One region of the Paenibacillus sp. MAH-35 genome, then DNA from elsewhere that is predicted to be linked to it. Evidence: a T-box and tRNA genes for the amino acid it is inferred to sense, from the RefSeq annotation. Region 1 holds a T-box; the other holds one or more tRNA genes.
The links. The T-box of region 1 lies ahead of ileS (isoleucine--tRNA ligase). A T-box ahead of a tRNA ligase gene usually reads a tRNA of that ligase, here a tRNA-Ile.

Region 1 (10,735 bases):
TCGTTATACAGCGTGGACACCGCCAGCAGGCTGAAAAACCAGCCTCTCGTCTGATCGATCCCTTCGCAGATCATGTCGGCCGGATACTGCTCCTGGAACAGCTGCTTGTCGCCGAACGGGTAGTGCTGCTGGGCGAACGGCATCGAGCCGCTGTCGAACCAGACGTCGATCACTTCCGGGGTACGGTCCATCGTTCCTCCACAAGAGCAGCGCAGCAGCACCTCGTCCACGTACGGCTTGTGCAGCTCCAGATTCGGATCGACCGGCTGAACCGCCCGTTCCCGCAAGTCCGCCGCGCTTCCCGGCGCATATTCGCATCCGCAGTCGCGGCATAACCAGACGTTAAGCGGAGTCCCCCAGTACCGGTTCCGGCTGATGTTCCAGTCGACCAGCTCCTCCAGAAACTTGCCGAACCGGCCTTCCCGGATATGGGACGGGTACCAGTCGATTTTGCTGTTGTTTTCGATCAGCTGATCTTTCACCGCAGTCGTCTTGATAAACCAGCTCTCCATCGCGTAATACAGCAGCGGCGATTTGCAGCGCCAGCAGAACGGGTAGCTGTGCTCGTACCGCTCTTTGGCGAACAGCAGCTTGCGTTCGGACAAGCTCTTGACGATATCGACGTCGCAGTCCTTTACGAAACGTCCGGCAAACTCGGCGACCTGCGCGGTATAACGCCCGGCCAGATCGACGACGCTTACGAAGTCGAGCCCGTGCTGGCGGGTCGTCCGGTAGTCGTCCTCCCCGTGAGCCGGAGCGATATGGACGATCCCGGTACCGCTCGAATCGCTGACGTAATCGGCATCGACGACGATAAACCCTTTCTGGGCGGTCAAGTAAGAGAAAGGAGGCTCGTAAGCGGCGCCTACGAATTCCGAGCCTTTATGCACGGACAGCCGTTCGAAGTCTTCCTTGAACCATTTGTCCGCCAGATTGTCCGCCACGATATAGACTTCGCCGGCCTGTCTCACTTTGACGTAATCGAGGTTGGCGTTAACGGCTAACGCGACGTTGGCCGGCAGCGTCCACGGCGTAGTCGTCCAGGCGAGGAAATACTCGCCGCTTTGCTTATTCCGGAACTTCACGGTCGCGCTTAAATCTTTGACGTCCTCGTAGCCTTGAGCGACCTCGTGCGAGCTGAGCGTCGTCTGGCAATCCGGGCAGTACGGGCTGACGCGATGGCCTTTGTACAGCAGCCCCTTCTTATGAATCTCCGCTAAAATGTGCCAGACGCTCTCAATGTAGTCATTGGTCAGCGTGACATACGGGTGGTCCATATCGGTCCAGTAGGCGATGCCTTCAGTCAGCTCGCGCCACTGCTTCTCATATTCGAACACGCTGCCTTTGCAAGTCTCGATGAATTTGGCAACGCCGTACTTCTCGATCTCCTGCTTGCCGGAGATGCCGAGCTGCTTCTCGACGCCGAGCTCTACCGGCAGACCGTGCGTATCCCAGCCGGCCTTGCGGACGACGCGGTAACCGGACATCGTCTTATAGCGGCAAATAAAGTCTTTGATAACGCGTCCGAGCACATGCCCGATATGCGGCTTGCCGTTGGCGGTCGGGGGGCCTTCGTAGAACACGAAATTCGGCCTGCCTTCCCGGTTTGCGATCGACTGCCGGAACGTATCCTCCTGCTTCCATCTCTTTAGTACGCGGAGCTCGCGTTCTCTTGCTTTTTCTTTGACATCCACTTTTCTCATCGCGTTTAGCCATCCTCTCGGGTTCATAACCATAATCAAACAAAAAAATCCCGTCCCTCTAAGGGACGAGATTATCTCTCGCGATACCACCCTTGTTCCGTTCGACCCATGCTCCGAGTCTCCCGGCACCTCAACTGCGCACTATCATGCGCGTCCCTTGTAACGGCGGGACCCCGGGGCGGCTTACTGGAGCGCTTCAGCTTTCCTTCTCGGAGAGGATGTTCGGCTAACACTTGAACGTTGGCTTTCAGCACGTGGCCAACTCTCTGGGGGACAAGGGATTAGCGTACTCGTTCTCGTCAATGAATTTGGTTATGGCATGTAATTATCTCTTTTGTACACTATTCCAATTCAATTGTCAACAAGTGGAACAAATTGGTGCTGGGGTGCGTCTAGTAGTACAAAGTCAGAGTTGTATTTTGAAAAAGGGAGAGAGACTTGCCAAGCGCTTTTTAATCCACTCTCCCTATCGGGTCTGACATCGTACTAAAGGCAGAGGTGATAAGATGAGAAAACGTATGATGACCATCCTGTTGTGCAGTTTGCTAGCTATGGCGGTGATCGGGTTCGCCGCTCCTGCGGACGTATTCGCCTGTTCCTGCGCGGCGCCTCCGTCCGTACAGTCCGAGATGAACCGGAAGACGGCGATCTTCGCCGGGAAGGTGAAGGACGTCAAGCAGCCGGGCAAAATCGGCTTCGCGCAATCGTCGGCCGATCCGGTTCGCGTTACGTTCGAAGTGACGACGGTGTGGAAGGGGCAGGTAACGTCCACGACGGAAGTGTACACGGCGATGAGCTCGGCGAGCTGTGGCTATACCGGATTTGCCGTCAACCAGAGCTATCTCGTCTCCGCTTACGGAACGTCGGACCGGCTGGAGACCGGCATGTGCGAGATGACCAAGCCGTTGTCCGCGGCAAGCCTGGAGCTGGCCGAGCTGGGCGCGGGTCAAGCGCCCGACCCTTCCAAGGCAGTCGCCGAAGGGAGCTACATCGTTCCGGTGATCGTGGCGGTATCCGTGCTGGTAATCGCGGCAGCGGCAGCGCTGTTCATGCTATCGAGGAGGCGGAGAACGTAAACTTGCGCCTTCCGTCCGATTGAAACGCGTTTCGTTCGAAGGTACTATGAAGCTAGTGTCCAGCAAAAAGTTACGAAGTTCGAAGTATAGTTCCGTGTTCCTGGTCTGCATCTGAGATCCGCATACCTTACCGCTTGCAAGTCCGGACGCACGTCTGGACTTTTTTGCAGCCTTTGCCGTATGACGTTCCGGATGAAGGAAGGGGATGGACCGCTTGAATACGTCGCCGCAGCCGCTTGTATCCGGCAGGTACCGGTTTTTATTCGAGAACAAGTTTTTTTTGAATCCGAAGCACTACGAGCTGATTACGTTATTTCAGATCAGCGATCTCAGCTGCAATTCCGGTTTTGTGCTGCGCGAGCATAAGCAGATCTGTTATGAGATCACGTATGTCCTGTCCGGCAAAGGATGGTTTGCCACCAACGGCACGAGGTACGACGTAGAAGCGGGCGACATCTATATCAATACGCCGGGGGAACTGCATTCCGGCGGGGCGGACGATAAGCAGCCGTATCGGTATCTGTGCTTCGGTTACCGGTTCAGACAGAAGCCGGGAGCGGAGCATCCGTTTCTGCATATTCAAAAAATGATGGATGCCAAGAATACGCCGCTCCAAAAAGACCGGTTGGACGTGAAAGCTCCGTTCCTGAACGCGCTGCGGGAGTTTCGGACAATGGAGCGGTATTCGCCGATGCTGAGCCAGATGTACCTCGATCAGATCATTGTACTCACGTACCGGAATTTTTTCTCGGACTGGGACAAGACGTACCGGATGGACCTGCGCCCGCGGGAAGGGTTTCAGGAGGCGGTGTACAATGCGATCAGTTATATCGACAACAACCTGTTGACGATCAAAGATTTGACCGACGTTTCCGAAGCGCTCGGGTACAGCTATTCGCATCTGTCGCACATCGTGACCGAGGAGACCGGCATAACGCTGCGCGACTTCTATGCGCAGAAACGACTGCAGAAGGCGATCGAGCTGTTCCGGTCGAGAAACCATTCGATTACCGAAATCGCTTCCATTTTGGGCTACCAGTCGATTCATTCGTTCAGCAGAGCGTTCAAGAAAGCTTCGGGTTTATCGCCGACTGAATATATTCGTTTGCACTGCGTCGATTAAGGGGAAGCGACCGTTTCGCAACATCCGGATCAGACCTGCCATCTTCGCCTCCATCGTCTTTTCCATATCGTCAAGACCGGGATTCCGTTAAGGAGCTCCGGTCTTTTTCGCATTTTGGAAGGAAACGGCCGCCCAACGAACAAATTGCAAAAAATGTACAATAGAACCGCATAACTGAATAAATACACCTCTATGAAAAACACGTATATTGGTTTTGCAAACGCTTTTACTATAGAAGCGAAGGTGAAACGGGCACCGGGCGGGGGACGTATTCCGCAAAGCCGGCACGAACGCCGAACATGGCGCGTTGGGGCGGGCCGCTCGGCTTGCAGCCGTTAGTTCACCGGGCAGCCAGAGTTTATAGGTGAAAAGGAAGGTGTATGTATGAGGAGCAGGCGAATCTGGTGGAACCGCAGTTTGCTTTACGTGTACATGATCTGTTTGCTCGCCGCCGCATTTCCGTCCGCCGCGTATGCTTCGGCCGGTCCGTCTGCCGGAACGGGCAGCCAAGGCACAGGCGATCCGCAGGCTGCGGCGAGCGGCTCTGCCGGGGAGAGCCCAGTCACGGCTTCGGTTTACGAACCGTCCGTAACGGACAGCGTCTACATCGAATCGGCCGGCGGTCTGAGGAAGCAGATCAACATCGTCGACGCTCAGGGCGCGGGCAATTATTTGGCCGTCTTGACGAGCCGTTTCGGAGATAAAACGAACAATACGAGCAAGTACAACGTCGCCGTTCAGGTCGACGAACATTTCCAAGTGACGAAGGTCGCCAACAAAGCGCCGGCGAACGGCGGCTCGCCTGCCTGGCAGGATTCTCCGGATCTGGCCATTCCGGAGGGCGGGTTCGTGCTGCTGGCGTCCGACAGCGATTATGCGACCAAAGGATTCAAGAAATACGCTGCGGAACATTTCAACGTGGGCGATACAGTCAAGCTGATTGTGAACGGGCAATCGGTGAATCTGGCCGAATTCAAAGCATTAACCGAATCGCTGGCTGAGCCGTCGGTCCTGATGCTGGATCAGGATCATATGTTCACCGTAGCCAAAGAAGAAACGAAAACGGTGTTGTCCGGCAAGCTGTCCAACTACCAAAATGACGGCGTATACAAAATTACAATAAACGGCAAGCCGGTGGAGATCCGGGAAGACGGAACGTTCGCCGAAGAGGTCGCGCTCCAGCCGATGACCAACTACATCGACGTCGACCTGTACCGGGGAGAGACGGTCCGCAAAAAAACGCTTGTCACCGTATACCGGTATATGAAGGTGCATCCGGAACGGGAGGTTTATTTGTGGATCGAGCAGTCGACCAATCTGAACAAATATCCGACCTCCGAGTCGATCCGCAAGCTGCTCGTCAAGGCGAAGGCTGCCGGCGTAACCGCCGTGTCGTTTCCCGTCAAGGGCAGCGAAGGCTTTGCCTCGTATTTGAAAAACGATCTGTCGGGTATCCCGCATATCAGCCAAATTACGGAGACGATCAAAGCGGGCGTTCCCGCCGATCTGGATGTGCTGCAGGAATTTATAAGGCACGGACATGAGCTCGGCCTTCGAATCGACGCTGTATTTAATTTGTACGGAGCGGGCTCGGCCAAGGATACCGGGCTGACGAAGGAGCAGTTTGCCGAATTCGAGGAGTGGGTATACCGTCCGGAGGACCAAGGGGCGATTGTCCCGATCAGCCAAAGCAGCTACAAGCCGCTAGTATACTTCATGAACCCGGCTAACGACGCGAATCAGCTGTATCAGATGAAAGTGATGGAAGAGGTTATGCGCCATTATGACGTGGACGGCGTCGTGTTGGACCGGGCCCGGTACGACAACATTTACGCGGACTTCAGCGACATTTCCAAACGGAAGTTCGAAGCTTACCTGGCCCGAAAAGGAAAAACGCTGGAGAAATGGCCGCAAGATATTTTCGAGCATCAGTATGACGACTCCGGCAATTTTGTCAAAACCGTTAACGGGCCGCTGTTCTACGATTGGCTCACCTACCGGTCCGCCGGAGAGAAAGAGATGTTCATCAAATTCCGGTCGAAAATCGATGAAGTGAACCGGGATACCGGCAAACGGATTCCGTTTGCGATCTCGATGGGGTCCTGGTATACGTCCTATTACGAAGTGGGGCAAAACTGGGCGAACCCGAACTTCAAGTACGATCCTCGGCTTGGCTTCCCGCTGGGCAGTCTGTATACGGAGGAGTATGCGAAAACCGGCTTCGGCTCAAAAGATATTTTCGACTATATGATACTCGGCACCTACTATAACACGCCGGCCGCGGTAAAGCGCGGAATTACGCTGATTCATGTGCTGACTCAGGAGGAGTTCCCGGTGTATGCGGGCTTCCAGCTGGAGCAGCTGCCGCAGCCGGAGGATCAGCGGGAATCGTTTCAGGCGGCATTAACGTATACGAACGGCTTGAAGCTGTTCGACCTGTCGCAAGTGAACTGGGACATCCAAAAGGCGGCGCTCGAGAATCGGACGTATGTCAAACCGTTTCAGCTCGGAATCAGCATCCCGGACGGTCTGACGCTGCCAAATGAGCTTATGCCTCATATCGCTAAAGGGTTCATCGAAGGGGAGTATCATAACCAGAACCGGGCTCTGGGCGCGACGGGCGTCTATACCGACGACTTCGGCCAGACGACCGGAACGTCGGGAAGCTACGGCGTGGAAGTGATCGTCGGAGCGGACGGCAAAGTTGCGGAAGTCGTAAACAAAAAGCAGGCGATGGAATGGAAGTGGACCGGCAACAAGCCGAACAACAGCACGATTCCGAAGGGCGGCTTCGTCGTCTCCGCGCTTGATAAAGACGGAGTCCGGACGCTCCGGCAACTGCTGGCCAACAGCTTCAGCGCCGGGGACGATATCCGGGCGGCGATGCTCCGCGGACATCTGGACTATGACAAGCTCGTGACGGATAAGCAAAGGATCGAGCTGAAAGGCTCCGTCGAAGTGCTCGGACCGGGAACCGCCAAGCTGCTGCTGAACGGGGAGGAAGTGTCCTTGACGGACGGCTTGTACGACATCCCGGTAACGCTAGTGCAAGGGAAAAATGAATTCAAGATGGAAGTGCGGATAGACGGCCGAAAGACGAATGAAGTCAGCTTTGAGGTAACGTATACGCCGGGCATTACGCCTCCTGTCGATCCGGAACCGTCCGAGCCTTCGGAGCCATCCGCTCCTCCTTCAACAACACCGGCTCCTGCGCCAAACATCCCGACGCCTCCGGCAACCGGCACCAGTACGGACCTGGGAACGGTGAAGACGGTGACTGATGCGGCGGGACGGCAAGTAAGCAGACTGACCGTCGATGCGGAGAAGCTGGAGAAGGCGGCCGAACGGCTGAAAACCGGCCAGTCGGATGATCCTACGATCCCGGTTCGGATCGAAGGCAGCGCTGATCGGGCGGAAGCGGTTTTTCCCGGGACGGCGATCCTCAAGCTGATGTCCGCCTTGCCGGATGCCGTACTGGCTGTCTCAACAGAGCGGGCGGGCTACCAGCTGCCGATCCGGCTTCTGGACCTGAAGGAAATCGCGGCACAACTCGGCGCCGCTGCCGACCAGTTGGCCGTACACATCACGGCCGAACGGGTAACCGGCTCCGCGCTGGAAGCGATACGCGGCAAGGCGTCGGCGGGCGGACTGACGATTCTCTCCGATGCCTACGACTTCAAGGTTGCGGTGCTGGCCGGAAGCAAGAAACGCGAACTTACAACGTTTACGCAATATGTGTCCCGGACGATTGTCGTACCGGGGGCGGTTGATCCATCCGCCTCGACCGCGGTCGTATATGACGCGGAGACCGGAGCTTTGACGTTCGTCCCGGCACGTTTTGCGGCGCGCGGCGGACAAACCGAAGCGACGATCAAGCGAAGCGGCAACAGCACCTATATGATCGTATCGGCGAAAAGGACGTTCTCCGACCTATCCGGACATTGGGGCCAAGCGGATATCGAGCTGCTCGCCTCCAAGCTGCTCGTGCAAGGGCTGGAAGAAGGCCGCTTCGGTCCGGACGCCAAGCTGAAGCGGGCCGAATTCGCCGCACTGCTCGTCCGTGCTCTGGGACTTGCGGAGAATAAAGCGGGAGCTTCCGCCTATGCCGACGTATCTACTGACGACTGGTATGCGGGCGCTGTAGGCGCGGCAGCGAAGGCGGGGCTTGTGCAGGGCTTCGAAGACGGCACGTTCAAGCCGGATGCGGCGATCAGCCGCCAGGAGATCGCCGTCATGATCGCGAGAAGTTTGCGGGTGGCGGGCCAAACGGCGCCGGCGAATTCCGCGGGAGAAGCGCTGTCCGCATTCAACGACCGGAGCGAGATCGCGGAGTGGGCGCAGAGCGCGGCTGCCGCCGCAGTTCGCGAAGGCATCGTTAACGGCGTAGCGGAAGGGCAGTTCGCCCCGGCGGACGACGTCACGCGCGCGCAAGCTGCAGCTATGCTGAAGCGGATGCTGCAGGCGGTGCAGTTTATTAACTGACGGACGGTGGCGCATCACCGGCCAGAATAAGGTGCGGAAGAAGGCGATTTCTCGTGAATCGCCTTCTTTGGCGTTGGATCGGAGATGCGATCGCCATCATCCGTTATAAAGAATTTTTAATTATAATGAAAATGCCCCTTATTCTATTCGATGGAATTGGGTAAAGTTAACCTTGTACGTGCAGCGTTGCCGAATCAGGGTCTAACGTTCGTGTGGCTGCACCGTGCCTGCGTTCCAAGTTCGAAAATCGAGACGTAACCAATTGCGTCGGATAAGGAGGTGTCCAAATGTTGCAAGTCGCCGTTCGTAGCGGGTGGTCCGTATTTTGGGTGCATCAGGCTACTATCGTATTCCGTTTTGCCGATAACGGGAGACGTCTGTCTTTTTTTGGCGACTGCAGCATTTTGACCCTGTAGTTCGAGTACGTGCACCGGTGTAAGCGCCGGAACGGACTTGGCTTATTCGGCTATGAGAAGCCGCGGGTAAAAGGCTGTATGCCTGAACCTGCGGCTTTTTGGCGTACAAATAAACGAAACTATACGTACGGAGATGATCGGCGATGATGATGTGTTATGCGGAGAAAATAAGCAAAAGGTGGGGAGGGGCGCTCGTATTCGAGCAGCTCTCGCTGGAAATTCAGGACGGGGAGCGGATCGGACTGGTCGGACCGAACGGCTGCGGCAAATCGACGGTGCTGAAGCTGCTGTCTGGCACGGAGCCTCCCGATTCGGGAACGATTCATTATAAAAAAGGGAGCCGGACGGCGATGCTGGCGCAAATCCCGGATTACGGTCCGGACGTAACGGCGCTGGAGGTGCTGGAGCTGGCGTTCGCCGAGCTGCTCCGGCTGAAGCGGAGAATGACGGAGCTGGAAAGCGATATGGCGAGTCCCGATCCGAATGCGATGGAGAAGGCGCTCAAGGAATACGGTACGCTGCAGGACGTTTTTGCCGGAATGGGCGGTTACGAGATGGAGGCGAACCGGTCGCGCGTAGCCGATGGTTTGGGGATCAAGCATCTGCTGCGGATGCCGTTCGACCGTTTGAGCGGGGGCGAGCGGACCAAAGTGTGCCTGGGGCGGATTTTGCTCGAAAGTCCGGATCTGCTGCTGCTGGACGAACCGACGAACCATCTCGATCTGAGCGCGGTCGAATGGCTGGAGACGTATTTGCAGGATTACCGGGGCAGCGTACTGATCGTATCGCATGACCGTTATTTTCTCGACCGCGTCGTGACCAAAGTGTACGATCTGGAGGGCGGCGCCGTAGACATTTATCACGGCAACTACTCGTACTTCGTGGAAGAGAAGGAGCGGCGGCTGCTGCTCGATTTTGCCGCTTTCCAGGAGCAGCAGAAGAAGATCAGGAAGATGGAGGAAGCGATCAAGCGGATGCGGCTATGGGCGGCGCAGGCCGACAATCCGGCGATGTTCAAGCGGGCGGCGGCGATGCAGAAGGCGCTGGACCGGATTAATAAGCTGGATCGTCCTGTGCTCGAGCGTAAGAAGATGGGACTGACGTTCGAGATGAACGACCGCAGCGGCAAAGACGTCGTCCGGCTCGAAGGCGTCAGCAAGTCTTTCGGCAGCAGCGGCGGAACGGCCGAGTTAGCCAATGACGGCGGCGGTCTGGACCGCGGCATCGATCAGCACGAGGGCAGGACGCTGTACGCAAATGTCGATCTGCACGTCCGCTTCGGCGAAGCGGTGGCGATCGTAGGCGATAACGGGAGCGGCAAATCGACCCTGCTCCGCATGATTCTGGGCCAACTGCAGCCGGACAGCGGGACGGTGACGGTAGGAAGCCAGGTGAAAATCGGCTATCTGGCCCAGCACGATTTGTTTCCCGACGAAGAGAAAACGATTGTGGACGCGTTTCGCGACATGGTGATGGTCGAGGAGGGGGAAGCCCGCCATCTGCTCGCCAAATTTTTGTTTTACGGCGCGTCGGTGTACCGCAAAGTAAACTCCCTAAGCGGCGGCGAGCGGATGCGTCTTAGGCTGGCGCAGCTGATGCATCAGGAACTGAACGCACTCGTGCTGGACGAACCGACCAACCATCTCGATATCGATGCCCGCGAAGCGCTGGAAGATACGCTGGCCGCATTCCCCGGCACGCTAATCTGCGTATCGCATGACCGGTATTTGCTGAACAAGCTGTTTCCGGTCACATATTGGCTGGAAGACGGTGCGCTTACCCGTTATGAAGGCGGATATAACGACGCGAAGCGAAAACGCGGGGAGTTGCGATCCGGGAGACAAGCGGCGGCGCTAGCAAGTAAAGACGGCAAAACTCCGGCGGCTGCCGGGAAAAACGGCGGAGGAAGAGAGGAGAGCCGGAGCGGCGGGAGAA
Region 2 (10,735 bases), on a different contig from region 1:
CTGCTGCTGGCGGACGAACCGACTGCGGAGCTCGATTCGCAGATGGGCGCGCAGATCATGTCGGTTTTTCGCGAAATCATCGAGACCGAGCAGGTGACGATCTGCATGACTACACACGACCCTACGATTTTGGAGGTAGCCGACCATGTCTATCAGATGGTTGACGGGAAATTCGTCACTACATAAACGCAGCAAAACGATACTTACAGTTGTATTGGCCGTATCCATGATAGCCGCCAGCGGTTGCTCGCTGCTTCCGAAAGAAGAGGAAGAGGAAGTGCTTCCGGCGATTACTCCGCCGAAAATTTCTGCGAAGCCGGAGCACACAGTCAAGACGACGACTCTCGAAACGAAAGTGAGAGGCGCCGGCCGGCTGATGTCCACCAAGGAGGAAATCTTGTATTTCACCGAGGACAACAAACGGATTAAGGAAATGTATGTCAAATCCGGAGATGCGGTCACGGCGGGCCAACTGATCGCGGAGCTTGACGTCAGCACGCTGGAAAGTGAGCTTCGTACGCTGAGACTGCAGCAGCGCAGCGAGGAGCTGGCGATGATCGAGAAGCTTCGCAAAAGCGACGGCGACCAATCGGCAACCGAGCTGGAGCAGGCCAAGATCCAGTTCGAGCTCAAAAAGGAAAAGCTGACTGAGCTGGAAACGTCGATCGCCAAGGCGAAGCTGAGCGCTCCTTTCGGCGGGACAATCGTCTCCGTGCCAGTCAAAAAAGGCGACAGCGTCAAGGCGTACGACGATATTGCCGTCATCGCCGACCTGAACGAGCTGACCGTCGTGGCCGACCTGAGCGCCGACGACCTCAAAAAGGTAGCGGTCGGAATGGAAGTGCTGGTCGATATTAACATGGCTGGTCAGCATAAGGGCAAGGTGAAGCAGCTGCCCGCTCCTAAGCAGGATAACAACAACAACCCGGGCGGGCAGAAGAAACAAGACACGATCGACAACTATCTGGTCGTGGAGCTCGATGCGTTCCCTCAAGGACTCAACCGCGGAACGCCGCTAAGCGTGCAGGTCATCACCCAGCGGAAAGAAAACGCAGTCGTCATTCCGGCTTCCGCGCTTCGCAGCTATTCCGGCCGCAACTATGTGCAAGTGGTCGACGATAAGGGGAAGCGGGAGGTAGACGTAGAGATCGGCCAGCAGACGTCGACCGAAGTGGAGATCCTTAAAGGCCTGCAGCCGGGGCAAAAAGTGGTGGGGAGATAACGTCTATGCCTATGCTCCGGTTTTTGTATCGTAAAATGTGGAATAACCGCTGGATGACGCTCAGTACACTGCTCGGGCTTATTGTGGCGGTAGCGTTCACGACCAGTATCCCGATGTACTCGGACGGCTCGCTCAAGCGGGTCGTAGCGAATACGCTGCTGGACAATACGGACGGACTGCCTCCGGGCTCGACGCTGATCCGTTATCAGGCGGTAGGGGCGGATAAAGCCGATCTGGAATCGCTTGGTGACGTTGACGCCTACATTCGCGACGAGATTCCGAAGCAGATCGGATTTCCGTTTACGACTTATGCACGTTCTTATTCGATTCGGGGTTCGCAGATCACGCCGGTCGATCCGACCAAGACGGACCCGAGCAAACGCCGCCAGATGACGATCGTCACATACGGCGGCTTGGCCGACCATATCGAGATGTCGAACGGCAGCCCGTTCTCCGATCAAGTCAAGAACGGGGTCATCGAGGCGGTCGTTTTCGAAGAAGCGATGTACCGGAACGATTTCAGAGTCGGAGACGAGTTCAATTATCCGATTACCGGCGGGCAAGGCATCGCACCGCTTAAGGTGAAGGTTGTCGGCACGTTCAAGCCGAAGCAGGAGGAAGACCCTTATTGGTACCAAGGCTTCGAGGGACTGCTCAACAGCCTGATCGTCAGTGACGAAGTGTTCCAGAACGAACTGCTCCAGCAGAAAAAAATACCGCTTAATCTTGCGAACTGGTATTACGCGTTCGACTTGCGCGAAATCAAAACAAGTCAGCTGTCCGATCTGTCCCGGATTCTGGACCGGCTGGACATTACGCTGTACCAGAAGCTGAAGGATACGAGAGTGGACTTCTCGTTCCAGGATATGCTCACCGAGTTCAAGCGGCAAAGCTTGCAAATGCAAATGACGCTGTTCACGCTCGCTGCGCCGATGATCGCGATGGTCTTTTATTATATCGTCATGAATGCGCGCCAGTCGCTGGACCGCCAGCGGAGCGACATCGCCGTACTGCGAAGCCGCGGGGGAAGCACCCGCCAGATCATTTGGGTATATTTGCTGGAAGGGCTTCTGCTCGGCGGTATCGCCCTCCTTATCGGTCCGGTTATCGGATGGATGATGGCGAAAAGCATCGGCTCGTCGAACGGATTCCTTATGTTTGTCGACCGGAAGGCGGTTCCGGTAGGAGTGACGACGGAAGCGCTGATGTACGGGGGAGCGGCGGTGCTGCTGGCCATACTTGCGAGCGTAATTCCGGCGGTTTCCTTCGCCCGGTCGTCCATCGTCAGCTACAAGCAGCAGTTGGCCCGTTCAGACCGCAAGCCGTTCTGGCAGAAATGGTTTTTGGACGTGCTGCTTATTCTGCTGGCCGGATACGGGTATTATTCGTTTCAAAATTATCAGGTGTTGTCGGCCAAAACCGGCTTGACGAACGATCAGCTTCAGGTGCATCCGCTGTTGTTTTTCGTTCCGGCGCTTACGATATTCGCGCTGGGCCTGTTTTTCCTGAGATTGTTTCCGTGGCTGCTGCGGCTGTTTAACTGGCTCGGCAAAACGTTTTTGCCCGTACCGATCTATTTGACGCTTACGCAGCTGTCCCGTTCGTCCAAATCGTATTATCCGCTTATGCTGCTGCTTATTTTGACTCTGGGCCTAGGGGTATACAACTCCTCTGCAGCACGGACGATCGATCTGAACTCCACCGAGCGCACGTTATACCAGTACGGCACCGATGTCGTGCTTCAGCCCGTATGGGAAGCGTACTCGGAAGCACCGCCGCCGTCGCCGGATCAAGGTCAAGGAGGCCAAGGCGGTCAGGGGGGACAAGGCGGTCAAGGTGGCCAAGGAGGCCAAGGAGGCCAAGGCGGAGGCGGAGGCGGCAACCCGGGAGGCAATCCCGGCGGCGAACCGCAAAACTCGAAGATGCTGTACCTCGAACCGCCGTTTGAAATTTTCCGCACGCTGGAAGGCGTGGAACATGCGGCGAGAGTGCTGCAAACGAAAGGAAACGTCGTCGTTTCCGGCAAATCGCTTGGCGCCGGTACCGTCATGGGTATCGACAACGTGGACTTCGCGGAAGTGGCCTGGTTCCGCAACGATTTGTTCCCGGCGCATCCGCGGCAATATTTGCAACTGCTCGGCTCTTACGAGCATGCGGTGATCATCCCGGAATCGTTCGCCAAGAAACATCAGGTGAAGCCGGGCGATCTGATCTCGATCGCGATTCAGCAGCAGATGGTCGAGTTTGTCATTGTCGGCACGCTGCCGTATTGGCCGTCGCTGTATCCAGATCAATCGCCGTTTTTCATCGCCAATCTGGATTACATATTCGATCAGGCGCCTCTCGTACCTTATGACGTCTGGCTGAAAATGAAGCCCGGAGCGCTGCTCGCTCCGATTATCGAGACGCTGCAAGAGAAAAATATTCCATTGGTCAGCTACAAGGACGTACGAAGAGAGCTGATCACCCAAAGCAAACATCCGTCGCGCGGCGGCGTATTCGGCATACTGAGCCTCGGTTTCCTCGTATCGGTTCTCGTATCGCTGATCGGATATGTGCTGTATTGGTTCTTTAATCTGTCGAGCAGGGTCGTCCAGTTCGGCGTCTTGCGGGCAATGGGATTGTCGCGCAAGCAGTTGACCGGCATGCTGCTTCTCGAACAGGTGTTTACCGCGGGCTTGTCGATTGTGCTGGGCTTCGTCATCGGCAGGCTGACGAGTATTCTGTTCCTGCCGTTCCTGCAGACGACGGAAAATGCCAAAACCCAAGTTCCGCCGTTCCGGGTCGTGTTCGAAGCCAGAGACATGTATCAGCTTTACGCCGTCGTCGGATTTATGCTGATTACTGGCGCAACGCTGCTGCTGCTTCATATTCGCCGGCTGAGAGTGCATCAGGCGGTTAAGCTGGGGGAGGAGCGGTAACCGATGATTACTTGCGAAGGATTAGTTAAAATTTTCAAAACCGACGAGATCGAGGTCGTCGCACTGCAAGGCTTGAACATTTCGGTAGAAGCCGGCGAGATGATGGCGATTATCGGCAACAGCGGAAGCGGAAAGTCGACGATGCTGAACATTCTGGGCGGACTCGACCGCCCTTCCGCGGGCCAGGTCCGGGTCGGCGAATGGGATCTGCTGAAGATTACCGACGAACAGCTGGTAGAGTACAAGCGCAAGACGGTAGGCTTCATCTGGCAAAATAACGCTCGGAACCTGCTTCCCTACTTGACCGCGCTGGAAAACGTGGAAATGCCGATGATGCTGAACGGCAAGGTGGATCGCGCCTACGCCAAGCAGTTGCTGGATTGGGTGGGGCTCAAGGAGCGGATGAACAACAAGCTGTACCAGCTCTCCGGCGGGGAGCAGCAACGCGTCGCGATCGCCATCTCGCTGTCGAACCGGCCGTCGCTGCTGCTGGCCGACGAACCTACCGGTTCGGTGGATACGCAAACGTCGGACCTGATCATGGATATTTTCCGCAGGCTGAACAAAGAGATCGGCATCACGATCGTAATCGTCACCCACGATCTGTCGCTCGCCAGCAAGGTGGACCGGGTCGTGGCCATCCGCGACGGCCTCACGAGCACCGAATTCGTGAAGCGGAACGAAAATCTCGATTTCGATGCAGGCGCCGGCGCTCATCTCAAAGGAATCCGTGCGGGGCACGAGGAGTATGTCGTGCTTGACCGTGCGGGCCGTCTGCAAATTCCTAAAGAATATTTACAAGCTCTGCAAATCACGAACAAAGCGTCGATGGAATTCGACGGCAAGACGATTACGATTAAAGCGCCGAAACAATTAGGGGGAGAAGCGAATGAATCAATCTAAACCGCGATGGCTTAAAACGTTGACCGGCCTTACGGCAATTGCGACCTTGACCGTGCCGGTACTGGCAGCATGCAATAAAGGGGAAGGGCCGGGCGATAAGGGCGAGCAGGTGCTGCGTATCGCGACTCCGTATTACGGCGAGGAGGATGAGTACTTCCGCCAACAGTTTACCGAAATTTTCGAATACAATAATCCGAACATAAAGGTCGAGATCGTGTCTGCGGTCAATCAGGACCAGTATCGTTACGGACCGAGACCGGAAGGGGAAAAACCGGAAGATCCGAACGAGAAAATGAAAGAGCTGATGAACAGCGATAACCCGCCTGACGTCGTTATGCTTAACTTTGAGCAGCTTCCCGATCTGATCAGCAACAACATGCTGAAGCAGCTAGACGCGGACATTACAAAGGATAAATTCGACTTGTCAGACGTAGTGCCGGCCGTCATCGACGGGATCAAGTCTGCAGGCGAAGGTAAGATTTATGCGCTTGCGCCGACGTTTTCCTCTCAAGTGCTGCTGTACAACAAGAAGCCGTTTGACGATGCGGGTGTTGGGTACCCGAAAGACGGCATGACCTGGGATGAGATGTTCGAACTGGCGCGCCGGGTATCGAAAGGCGAAGATGAAAACCGCGTGTACGGATTTTCTTTTAACCAATACAATTACGGCTCCAAAGAAAACTTGTTCCACGAGATGAGGACGTATACGGCGCCGCTTCAATTGCGTACGTTCTCGGATAACGCTGAAAGTATGACGGTGGATTCCGATCAATGGGAAAAAGTATGGTCGACGATGATCAGCCTCAGCAAGGAGAAAATATTCCCCGAGCCGATCGATTACAGCAAGATGGATGCGGCCAGACGGGCGCAGATGGCAAGCGGCGAGTACAATCCGTTCCAAAACAATACGTTCATGAACGGCAAGCTCGCGATGACGCTTGGTCATACGTATAATATTAACGAACTGATCCGCAGCAACAAAAATGCAGCCAACATTAAAGGGTATACGCCTATCGATTGGGATATCGTCTCGATGCCTTCGCATCCGGAGTTTAAAGACGTCGGCGGCAACGTGTACCTGAACGGTCTGATGGGCATTAACGCCAAGGCTCAAAACTCGGCGGCAGCGTGGAAGTTCATTAAATTCATCAATGGCGAAGACTGGGCCAGACTGAAGTCCAAGAGCGTCAACCAGCTCGTATCCCGCGCGAAGTACATTCAGCCTCGCGACGGCATGCAATATAACATCAAAGCGTTCTACACCATGAAGCCGGTACCGGTTCAGGACGAGATGAGCGAGCTGTATCGGGAATACCAAAATATCGGTCAAGTGTATGATATTGGCCGGGAATATTTCAAAAAAGCGATTGAAGGCAACATTACCGTCCGCGAAGCGCTGAAAGAATGGCAAACGGCCGGAGATGCGGCGCTGAAGCAGATGAAGGATAATCCTAACGCTCCGATCAACATCATGCCCGGCGGCGGCCCGATGATGATGCCGGCGTTCTAATCGATGAAGGATGCCGGATCGCCGACTGAGGCGGTCCGGTTTTCGCATTTTCCGACAATTTCCGGGAAGTCCATGCTATAATGAACCTATGTCTGACATCGAAGGGGAGATTCCAATGCGGAAACGGGTCCACAGCAAAGATGTAAAGGAAGCTGCACTGCGCAAGCTGCAGGAGCGCGGCGTACAGCTTGAAGATATCGCTCATATCGTCTATGAGATGCAATCTCCCTATAATGCGGGTTTGAAGCTGCAGTTGTGCCTGGAAAGCGTTCGGGCGGTGCTGGAGAAGCGCGAGATACAGCATGCGATATTGGTGGGGATCGAGCTCGACCAGCTGGCTGAGAAACAGATGCTGTCCGAACCGCTGCAGTCGATCGTCGAGACGGACGAAGGGTTGTTCGGCTGTGACGAGACGCTGGCGCTTGGCTCGGTATTCGGCTATGGGAGTATTGCTGTTACGACGTTCGGTCATTTGGACAAGCATAAGGTCGGAGTGATCAAGCGGCTTGATACGAAAAGCGGGAACGGCGTCCATACGTTCCTCGACGATCTGGTGGCGAGCATCGCGGCTTCCGCGGCCAGCCGGATCGCTCACCGGATGCGCGACGAGGAGGAGCGCCTGGAGGCGGTCGATAACCCTGCGGTGCTTCGGGGAGAGCATGCGGGCTGAATAAACGGTATAGAACCTCTCACGCAGAGATGCGGGGAGGTTTTTTTGCGGCCTTTTTCGTTTATAGCGGGGGCGTAAGCGTTAGGGCAAATAGCGTGCTTCTGAAACTTTTTGCATAGAATCGTACCGATTCCGGTAAAAAAATGGGGGAGATGGGATATGCTAATGAGAGAACAAAATCAAAGAAAGGATCGGTCGGAATTGAAGATGCAATGGGTGTACTGGGTCAAGCTGTATGAAAGCAAATTCCAGGCGGGTTGTCTGGCCAAGCGGATGGAAGAGGATTGGTGGATCTACGGCTACGAATGCCCGCAGTCGGTGGAAGTGTTCAGGTCCAAGAAAGGCCGGTTCGGCGTCCGGTATCAGCTGTAGGGAACAAGAAAACTTACGTACCGTACCAATAAGTGAAAAAAATATTGACATCCACTCTTCATATGGTGTATATTTATTTTTGTCGCTGTCGCGAACAGGACAGCATTTCCAAACGACGCGGGGTGGAGCAGCCCGGTAGCTCGTCGGGCTCATAACCCGAAGGCCGCAGGTTCAAATCCTGCCCCCGCAATAATCTTTTCCGCTCATTGGGGCCCTTAGCTCAGTTGGTTAGAGCGGTCGGCTCATAACCGATTGGTCGGGGGTTCGAGTCCCTCAGGGCCCACCAGAAATAGCATGCGGCAATCATAGATTGATAGGAACGTCCATACATACATGCCGGGGTGGCGGAATGGCAGACGCACAGGACTTAAAATCCTGCGGGGGCAACCCCGTACGAGTTCGAGTCTCGTCCTCGGCATAAACCTACAATCCAAAAACACAAAACGCTTAGTTAAAGACAGTGGGAGTTGATTCCCGTCGATAACTCGGCGTTTTTTTGTACAGGCGAACCGGGTTCGACCTGGTTTTTGAGTGTAAACTTCAAGAGAACAGACTGCTTCCGGGATGTGTCCATGATGATCATTGAAAGTCTTGTCGACCGCAAAAACCAGGCGCCGTTAACGGTGCTGCTTAAACTGAAAAAGGGCGACCCGGTCGATATGCGGCTGGAGGACGGTTCCTGGAAGGTATATGCGCACAACGCCTATCTGGGGGCGATCCCCGATACCTATGAAATAATCGGGAGCCGCTATCAGCATGCGGTCATTACCAAAATGGAGCGGACCGTTACGGTGAATTTCTCGCTGCGATGTGTAACGGTTCAAGAACTCCAAGCGCATGCGGAGAAGCAACGTGTGGAGACGGAACAATACAAGAAGAAGTATATCAAATATCAAAAAGAAAAAGAGTCGGACAAATATAGACCGGGCACCTCCAGCGGCGTTAGTCTGTACGATAAAGAGCTGGATAAAGAGTTAACTTGGAATTATGACCCCGAGCCGTGACTTTGTCAAGTTTCGTTATAAAGCAGTGTATATGTGAAAGTAGTTGCATAGCAGTTGATCTGTAACGTCAGGAAAAGAGAGCTCAGCGGTTAACCGACTGCCAGGGGCTCTCTATTGTTATCAATGATCTGGCAGCATCGAGGAGAATCGTTATGGTTGGCGGAGTCTTGGCCATCGGTATTGCTTTGGGGTCACTCACCGTGAAAACAATCAGTGCTTCTCAGATGGACAACAGTCAGGATCATCCTTCGACCGCCTACTCGGTAAATGAACGCGGCCAAACGTATGGTACAGCAGTAAATGCGCGTACGCCTGAAGAAAGACCGGATTTGATGAAAGCGATCGGAGAGGGTGGAGTATCCGGTTACATATTGAAAAAGGATTTAGAGGGGTAATGCCAAAAACACCGGAAGAGGCAATCGCTTTGATGAATAATCAGATAGCGGAAGGCGGAAGAACAATCCACTTGTATAAAGAAGACGGTAAAACCGTGATTGGCGTTTATAAGATCGGTTTAGGGAACGTTGTTAAGAACCGAAAAGAATAGTACCAGTTAAAATTCAGCAGCCTTGGAAGTGAAGTATTCTTGGCTGCTGTTTTATTTTAATTTTGAAATGAAACAGGACGAGATTCTGATTGTCGAATGCAATTGCAATTTCATCCCCCTCGATAACTTGAAACCCTGAGCTTAAACCCGCGGCAACAAAAAAAGAACTCCGGCCAAGAGCGTCCGCTCTGCCGAAGTTCCCGGGTGAAGCTTATCTTACAACGCGTCGGAAGACGAAGTCGATCCGGCGGCCGGCTGCAACACCGGCTTATAGGTTGAGGCGACGTAGGTGTCGATTTTGGCCTCGCTGATCACTTGCGGATACATCTTATCCGGATCGGGCTGATGAAGCTTGTAGGAGATCAACGCTTGGCCGTCAAGGGTGAACTCGATGTTCGATACCGAGATTCCGTATCCGGGATGCGGTCGGTTGCTCCAGGTTAAGGTTACTTTGTTCACATCGTCGTTTACTTTCGTAACCGACAGCGATACGTCCGGATCTACCGCCGGAACGGGTTTGATCGGTTCGTGCTTTTTGGCGAACAAAATCGCTTGGTTCAGCAGACGGGCGGCTTCGCTGCGCGTAATTTCGTGTTTCGGATAAAAATATCCGTCGTCAAGCTCGGTAATTTTGCCGAGCACCAGATGCTGGATGCTGTTCATGTAGGCTTCGGTGACGTCCGCTTCATCCTTCAGAATGACATACATTTTAATGAACGCATAATCATTTTTGGCGGTCAACGCATGGAACAAAAGATCGGCATACTGTTCTTTCGTCAAGTTTTGCAGCGGATCGGCGTCCCTCGGAATCGGCAGGCCGTTATGATGCGCATAGATGAACGCTTCTGCGTACCAGGCGTCGTTAGGAACGTTGGTGAAATAATCGCTTGCTTCCGGTTTCTTAATAAACCGGATATGATCGATGTTCAAATCAAAAGCTTTAACCAGCATCGCAACGCCTTGCGCCATCGTGACTTTGCCTTTGGGGGCGAAATGCTCGGCCGATATGCCGCTGACGATGCCGGCCTTCTGAAGCGCGGCGATATCCGCCTCGTTAGGATCACCTTGTACGTCGGAGAAGGCATAAGCGGAGCCGCCCAGCATCATCAGCAGGGCTAGCAGTGCGGAGATTAAGAAGGTTGCCCGTTTTTTCATTTCTTTCACCTCTTCGTCTGATGGTATCGTGCAATCGATCGATCAACCTTCTAAACGGGAAACGCCGGAGAAATGTTGCAAAGTTTATCCACTTTTTTTGAGAATGCGAGTTTCGCTGGAAACGGAACAAACGCCAGATGCGGAAGCGTGGCTCCGCAATCTGGCGTTTGTTGGTTGGTTTATTCGTTCAAGCCGGCATGGCCCGTGCTTGTGGCGAGAGACGAATCGGCCGGTGAATAGGCGATCAGAGTTACCGGCTGTCCGGTTTCCTGCTTCAATTTTTGTTCCAGCTGAACGATCTCTTGGATAAGAGCGGGTTTGCCGTTTAAATCGGTGTATTCGTATTCGTTGCGAGTGGACAAGTGTCGCTGCTCCTTTCCGCTCAAAAGCCATCATTCCATCATTCCAAACCTAATCTTAGACTGTCCCGA

Region 2: it encodes a tRNA-Ile, which carries the amino acid that the T-box ahead of ileS (isoleucine--tRNA ligase) is inferred to sense. The anticodon was not compared.

The regions. Positions count from the first base shown of each region.
Region 1 is NZ_JBYUPU010000001.1:120,543-131,277, forward strand. Features, by position in the region: gene ileS (isoleucine--tRNA ligase) at 1-1,703, opposite strand, end outside; T-box leader at 1,762-2,015, opposite strand; gene AC3Y2E_RS00465 (hypothetical protein) at 2,210-2,779, shown strand; gene AC3Y2E_RS00470 (AraC family transcriptional regulator) at 2,985-3,902, shown strand; gene AC3Y2E_RS00475 (S-layer homology domain-containing protein) at 4,287-8,384, shown strand; gene abc-f (ribosomal protection-like ABC-F family protein) at 8,944-10,735, shown strand, end outside.
Region 2 is NZ_JBYUPU010000006.1:193,459-204,193, forward strand. Features, by position in the region: gene AC3Y2E_RS08815 (ABC transporter ATP-binding protein) at 1-186, shown strand, start outside; gene AC3Y2E_RS08820 (efflux RND transporter periplasmic adaptor subunit) at 146-1,222, shown strand; gene AC3Y2E_RS08825 (ABC transporter permease) at 1,228-4,143, shown strand; gene AC3Y2E_RS08830 (ABC transporter ATP-binding protein) at 4,147-5,046, shown strand; gene AC3Y2E_RS08835 (extracellular solute-binding protein) at 5,033-6,556, shown strand; gene AC3Y2E_RS08840 (phosphatidylglycerophosphatase A family protein) at 6,672-7,226, shown strand; gene AC3Y2E_RS08845 (hypothetical protein) at 7,392-7,598, shown strand; tRNA gene AC3Y2E_RS08850 (tRNA-Met) at 7,715-7,788, shown strand; tRNA gene AC3Y2E_RS08855 (tRNA-Ile) at 7,808-7,884, shown strand; tRNA gene AC3Y2E_RS08860 (tRNA-Leu) at 7,934-8,016, shown strand; gene AC3Y2E_RS08865 (hypothetical protein) at 8,171-8,602, shown strand; gene AC3Y2E_RS08870 (hypothetical protein) at 8,755-8,997, shown strand; gene AC3Y2E_RS08875 (hypothetical protein) at 8,997-9,149, shown strand; gene AC3Y2E_RS08880 (S-layer homology domain-containing protein) at 9,366-10,304, opposite strand; gene AC3Y2E_RS08885 (hypothetical protein) at 10,484-10,666, opposite strand.